3 regions of the Paenibacillus xylanexedens genome follow, and region 1 is predicted to be linked to each of the others. Evidence: predicted binding sites of a transcription regulator. Region 1 holds the regulator's gene; each other region holds the start of a gene.
What was found. The regulator LexA, encoded in region 1, represses DNA repair genes until DNA is damaged. The targets are predictions, from matches to a motif close to CGAACATATGTTCG.
Positions count from the first base shown of each region.

Region 1 (2,278 bases):
GTGAACTGGATTTTGCATTAGAACATCTGCAGGAATGGGCTGCACCAAAACAAGTCCCAACTAATCCGGCTATGCCGGATGGGGTGAGCACCATTTACCCTGAACCGTACGGAGTGGCTCTTATTATTGCACCTTGGAACTATCCTTTCCAACTGGCCTTTGGTCCACTGATTGGAGCAATTGCAGCCGGTAACTGTGCAGTTATCAAGCCTTCTGAATTAACACCAGCGGTATCTCGTCTGACATATGATCTGATTCAGGAGATCTTCCCTCAGGAGTATATCGCCGTTATGGAAGGGGAAGTTGAAGCCAGTACAGCATTGTTGAAAGAGAAGTTTGATTATATTTTCTTCACAGGAAGCACAGGTGTTGGTCGCATTGTTATGAAGGCAGCTGCGGAGCATTTGACTCCTGTAACCCTGGAGCTAGGGGGCAAGAGTCCTGCTATTGTCCATAACGATGCAGAACTGAAGCTGGTGGCCCAGCGTATTGTTCGTGGAAAGTTCCTGAATGCAGGGCAAACATGCGTTGCTCCGGATTACTTGCTTGTGCATGAACAAGTTCATGATGAATTGATCAATCTGATTGGCGCAGAGATCAAAGATAAATTTGGGGATGATGTGTTACAGAACGCTGATTTCCCGCATATTGTCAACGCGCGTAACTTTGATCGGTTGTCGAAATTCCTCACAGATGGCAAAACGCTGATTGGTGGGCGTTCTGTACGTGAGCAGTTGCTTATTGAGCCGACGGTAATCGGAGATGTGAACTGGGAATCAGCTGTCATGCAAGAAGAGATCTTCGGTCCGATTCTTCCTGTATTTACGTACAGTGACCTGAATCCTATGCTGGATGAGATTGTTCGCCGGCCAAAACCATTGGCGCTATATCTCTTCACACAGGATGAGCAACTGCAGGATCAGGTTCTGAATCAAGTATCCTTCGGTGGTGGATGTATTAATGACACACTTTCTCATATGACTTCACACTATCTCCCGTTTGGTGGTGTAGGAGAGAGCGGTATGGGCTCATATCACGGACAACAGAGCTTTGATGTGTTCTCGCATCACAAGAGTGTTCTGAAACGCAGTGAATAATTAGCCGGAAAAATAACATAAACATGAAAAAAAGAGGTTGTCCTGTTGATCAGGACAACCTCTTTCGTATTTCATTACATCTAGTTTTGTTACTCAAGTTAAATATTAATGAATATCTCGGAAAAGGCCAATGACTTTACCCAGAATACTAACATGTTTCAAACGTAAAGGTTCGAAGGTCGCATTCTCCGGTTGAAGGCGAATATGATCTTTCTCTTTATAGAACGTTTTCACTGTAGCTTCATCGTCTTCAGTCATTGCAACGACGATATCACCGTTATCAGCAGTTTGCTGTTGACGGACAATAACGTAATCTCCATTAACGATTCCAGCTTCCACCATACTATCTCCCACTACTGAAAGCATAAACACTTTCTGTTCGCCTACATAATGTGTAGGAAGGGGGAAGTAGTCTTCAATGTTCTCGGTTGCAGTGATTGGAACCCCGGCTGTAACCTTACCAACGACAGGAATACGTGCAACGCTATGAGCAAATTGATGAGAATGCTCAGACTCTTCCTGGCTCAAAAGCTCAATGGCTCTTGGCTTGGTAGGGTCGCGTCGGATCAAACCTTTTTTCTCCAAACGATCCAAATGTCCATGTACTGTTGAGCTGGAAGCCAGTCCAACCGCTTCACCAATTTCCCGTACGGAAGGAGGATACCCCTTCAACCGGACTTCATTTCGTATAAACTCCAGAATAGCCTGCTGCCTGCTGGATATCTTCGACATACCGTATCAACCCCATTTTAGTAACGTTTGGGAAAATTATAACATAGAACCTCCGTTCGTACAAACATAAGTTCTAAATAAAATAGCATTAAATCAGTGTTTTTTAACTTATAGAATAGAAATTGTCCAAAAGTCAGAGCATAATACTGCAAATGTTTTGCAAAAGTACTTGAAATAAGATATTGCTCCTTCTAAAAAAAAGCGAACAATTGTTCTAAAAAATCTATTGAACAAAACAAGTGTTCGTGTTATATTGATTTCAACAGATAGGAACAAACGTTTGGAGGCGGGTATTTAATGAGATATTCTACTTATCAAAGCATTTATGAACCAATGAATTCGGAACTGGTGAAGTCTAACATAGGGAACTACAAGAAGGTTTTAGCGCGTTTCAAGATTTCTTCATGGATGTTAAAGGTAGCCATTACCTCTATGATTATATTTATTGG
Region 1 is NZ_CP018620.1:4,899,318-4,901,595, reverse strand. Features, by position in the region: gene BS614_RS21400 (aldehyde dehydrogenase) at 1-1,097, shown strand, start outside; gene lexA (transcriptional repressor LexA) at 1,203-1,829, opposite strand; gene BS614_RS21390 (LysM peptidoglycan-binding domain-containing protein) at 2,127-2,278, shown strand, end outside.

Region 2 (2,278 bases), 1.5 Mb from region 1:
ACCGGGAACTCTGCCCGGCCTTTACTCCACAGTTAGCGTGCTAACAGCCCCTGTCCATTGGGACAGGGGCTGTTAGACAGCACGAGTACTCCCACTACAATCCATTATCCAGATTGACCCAAGCTCAATCAGATAAGTTTACGGAGTCCAGTGGGGAACACCCTCAGGGTCCTCCCTAGAGAGGTTTTGAGAGATTACTCGTTGATTTCAAACAATTCTTGTTCTTCTGCTGCTTCTTTTTGTTGCTCTTCACTCGTTGGCGCAGGAACTGCAGTAACCAAGTTACTGGCTACACGAATTTTTTGTTCAATGATGTCAGCAATATCTTTATGCTCTTTCATGAACTGCTTTGCGTTCTCACGGCCTTGTCCTAAACGCTCGCCTTCGTAGGAGTACCATGCACCACTTTTATTAACGATGTCCAGCTCTGTACCAATGTCAATGATACTGCCTTCTCTCGAGATACCCTCGCCATACATGATATCCACTTCCGCTTGTTTAAACGGAGGTGCCACTTTGTTTTTCACAACTTTAATACGAGTACGGTTACCAATCATGTCATTGCCTGATTTGATACTCTCAATACGACGCACATCCAGACGTACTGTGGAATAAAACTTCAGAGCACGACCACCAGGTGTTGTTTCCGGATTACCAAACATAACGCCGACTTTCTCACGAAGCTGGTTAATGAAGATTGCGATTGTTTTGGATTTGCTGATTGCACCAGACAGTTTACGCAGCGCCTGAGACATCAAACGCGCTTGCAAACCAACGTGTGAATCGCCCATTTCGCCTTCAATCTCTGCTTTTGGAACCAATGCGGCTACAGAGTCAATAACGACGATATCTACTGCACCACTGCGTACAAGAGCTTCTGCAATTTCCAGCCCTTGCTCACCCGTATCTGGCTGAGACAGAAGCAATTCATCAATATTAACACCAAGTTTGCTTGCGTATTGTGGGTCAAGAGCATGCTCGGCATCGATAAATGCAGCTTGTCCACCCGCTCTTTGTACTTCAGCGATAGCATGCAATGCTACGGTTGTTTTACCAGAGGATTCAGGTCCATATATTTCAACAATACGGCCTTTAGGCAAGCCGCCTGTTCCTAATGCAATATCCAAAGCCAAGGAACCACTGGGAATAATTTCCACATTCATATGAGTGGACTCACCCAGTTTCATGATGGATCCTTTACCAAATTGCTTCTCTATTTGACGGAGCGCCATATCAAGCGCGGCACGACGGTCTGACAATAAGCTCACACCCTTTACTGTTTATAAGATAATGATACCTTGTTTTAACACGTTTGCCAAGCTTTTTTTCGAACATACATTCGTTTTTTTTTGTAAAGGCCGAGGCGCCTCTTCCTCAAGGAAACTTTCCATTAAACAGAAAAAAGAACCGTAAACAAGGCTGTAAAGCCTAATTCTACGGTTCTTCCGTCTTCCTTAATTATACTTGCTTGGAACTGTAAATGCAATCGAAGCTATTAACTAATCAATCCATCGCCACAAGTTTTTGCCATAAGCGATAGAGAATCGCTTTGGCTGAACGAATGCGAACAGTCTCACGATTACCATTAATACGCAACTCATGAATTTCCGTCTCTTTTCCACGTTCAGCAAGAGCGATGAAGACAAGTCCGGGTGGTTTACGTTCCGAATATCCCGGTCCAGCTACACCGGTAACAGCCAAGCCAAAATCAGCATCGCCAATCATGCGGATCTGCTCAGCAAGCACTTTTGCAACCTCAGGGCTTACCGCCCCAGGTGCATCTTCACCTTCCAGATAATCATGAGGCACATTTAGCAGCTTTTCTTTAATTTCATTGGAGTAACAAACAATTCCACCTTTAAGCATTGACGCGCTTCCGGGTACAGAGGTCAGACTTTGCATGACAAGCCCCCCTGTACAGCTCTCAGCAGCGCTGAGCGTCAGCCCCATGTCAGACATCATCGTTACAATCGTGTACTCTATAGGCACATCCTCGTTCGCGTAGAGATGTTCTGTCAAACGCTCCCGAATCTGAACCTCCATCGCATCCAGCTTCAGCTTCGCCTCTCCCTCACTCGCAGCCTTTGTGGAGACACGTACCGTAACTTCGCCTTCGCTCGCGTAAGGAGCAATCGTAGGGTCTGTCTGCGCGTCAATCAGATCCAGAAGTCGATCTTCCAGAGCAGATTCACCAATACCTGCGAATTTGAGCATTCGGGAATAGATCGGCATCTCTTCTGTGAGTACATGCTGGAACAGCCAAGGTTTGACTTCCTGT
Region 2 is NZ_CP018620.1:3,434,226-3,436,503, reverse strand. Features, by position in the region: gene recA (recombinase RecA) at 195-1,259, opposite strand; gene BS614_RS15370 (competence/damage-inducible protein A) at 1,504-2,278, opposite strand, start outside.
Region 2: a site for LexA is predicted at 1,329-1,342, ahead of recA (recombinase RecA). Genes of this name have one in related genera too.

Region 3 (2,278 bases), 1.9 Mb from region 1:
GATTAAAGCACCGTTTTCCACATGCACTGTAGCCGGATTCTCATCAGCAAGAGAAACATTAATTTTTGTTTGATCTTTCCCTAATTCAAACTCATTTGGTAATGTGTAGACCTTCTCTTCTTTTACATTATCTTTGACAGCTTTTTCTACCAACTGTTTAAACACTTCACTTTCAGATATTTCAACTACAATCCAGCTTGCCATATCATCGACAGGTAAAAATCGAGCCAAATCACCTATAAAATCTAGGACTTTTTCAGCCCATTTTCCTATTTTTTTCCTTATAATTTGTTTTACTTCATTTATAATTTGATCTTCTATTTTTTCTCCAAGATTACTTGGTATGTTCAAACTAAGGACATTAAAATCACTTAAGCCAGCGATAATATCAAGCCCATTTATGGAAAAATTCATTTCTGCGGTAAACTGAGGGCCAAAGTAATCCTCAATCCCCAAAGTTAATTTTATATCAGGTTCTCCCTCAAAAAAGTCCCAGCTTATATCTATATCAAAACGATCGCCAGGTAAATCAACAACTTTTATTGAGTCATGAATGCGTTTAATATCTACTTCCACGACTACATTCAACAGCTCAAAACTCAATTTCACATTATTTAAACTTATTTTATTCGGTTCTGCTAAAGTTAAATCATCTACTTCAATGGATTTTATCTGGATATTTGCAGTAACTTTTACTCCGTTTTTTTCAACAATAACATTAGAAATTGGTTCAGGTTGCTTGACTAGAGAGAGACTTCTTTTCAAAAAGGTATTTAGAGTGGTCTGTGAGAGACTAATCTGTAGATTATTCACTTAACTCATACACTCCTTCTTAAATTTAATCTAGATTTCAGTATCAGTTATTAGCGAATAAATTATTCATACCTTTTATTGACCACGAGACCTCGTAACAATTCCAAGCTGCGTCTTTTATCTGTTTACTTCGAAGGTACCGTTGCAAACGGTCGCGCTTCTGTATTCAGCCCGAGACACTTCTGCATAACTACGCTCGCGTACGGAACTGCTTGCTGATCTCATATATGTCTGCAGTAATCTTGCGCTGAACCTCCGCAATAAGGGTAGCATACGGGCCGGGCGTCTTAAGCGTCGTATTGATTAGCTCGATGTCACGTTCGAATGCGGTGAGGACGCGGGGCAGTATGATATGCGATTTGATGAGCGCGCGGTCTTCCGGCGTAATGTCGATCATGTGCGAGGCGACCTTCGTCCAATCCCAATCTTAGAACATTTGTTCTTATTGTAGCGCGGGAGTGGCGGATTATACAAGCGGGAGAAAACCTCGCGACGTTGCGAGGTTCAGATAACGCAGATATCCGAAATTATTAGTTGTAGCGCTGCGCTCCCGTAACGACAAAAAGCCCGCGTACGGAAATGAGATCCGTTGCGGGCGTTTCCTTTAAATATTGTATCAAATATTATACTTAAATGGATCGGTCAATCTGAAAACTGACTTGTTCTTTACTTCGTTATACTTTATGAGTAGACGTTGTCGGTAGTCGTCCAAATACAACTCCAGTTTTTTTGCCTGCTTAAGGTAGTCTTTTATGTCTAAAGCGAAAACACTGTCAGGATCATAGTTTTGTATGTACGTATCAATAGCCTCGTAGTGATTGTTAAATACGTACAGCGCTCTAAGCCTCAATTCAATGTCTTCAAAAGTTAGTAAGTCTACATCGTTAACTATTTCTGCAAATAAATCAGAAACATTTTCTATATACTCTTTAATCAGCTCGGCTTGTTCCTGCAATCTCTCCTTGGTGACTTCGTTTTCTTTGAGAGAATTATAGAACTCAGTCATAAAGATTACTTTACGAGTTCTCTTAGAATAGAGAGTTAGTTCTTTGATGATCGATGAGTAACGTGTCATTAGCTGATCCTTACGCTGAGATAGTATAGGAGCGCGTATCCCCATATAAGTAATTACAGCAGCTATCATAGAACCCATAAATGCCAAAAGGTCCCAATCGGTTACGCTGACCTTCGGAAAAATAACACGGATCATCGCGACAAGTAAACAGGCTAAGCACAAACTGGCCAAAATCAAAAATGCAATCCATAAATATTTTGTTACTTTATTAATCAAACGTTTCTTCTCCCTTTACCCCCGCATATTTAAACGTACAGACTCCGCGCATATAACGTTCGCCCTTCTCCGCAACGCTCAATTCCGTAATATCCTCGATCACTCCGCTACCTACGAGCTCCGCGCCGATAAATATAACGATAGGCATCCGGTCCATTTGCGCGGTATATAGTT
Region 3 is NZ_CP018620.1:3,038,623-3,040,900, reverse strand. Features, by position in the region: gene BS614_RS13650 (hypothetical protein) at 1-813, opposite strand, end outside; gene BS614_RS32710 (YhjD family protein) at 1,004-1,210, opposite strand; gene BS614_RS13640 (hypothetical protein) at 1,430-2,104, opposite strand; gene BS614_RS13635 (hypothetical protein) at 2,097-2,278, opposite strand, start outside.
Region 3: a site for LexA is predicted at 1,243-1,256, ahead of BS614_RS32710 (YhjD family protein). Genes of this name have one in related genera too.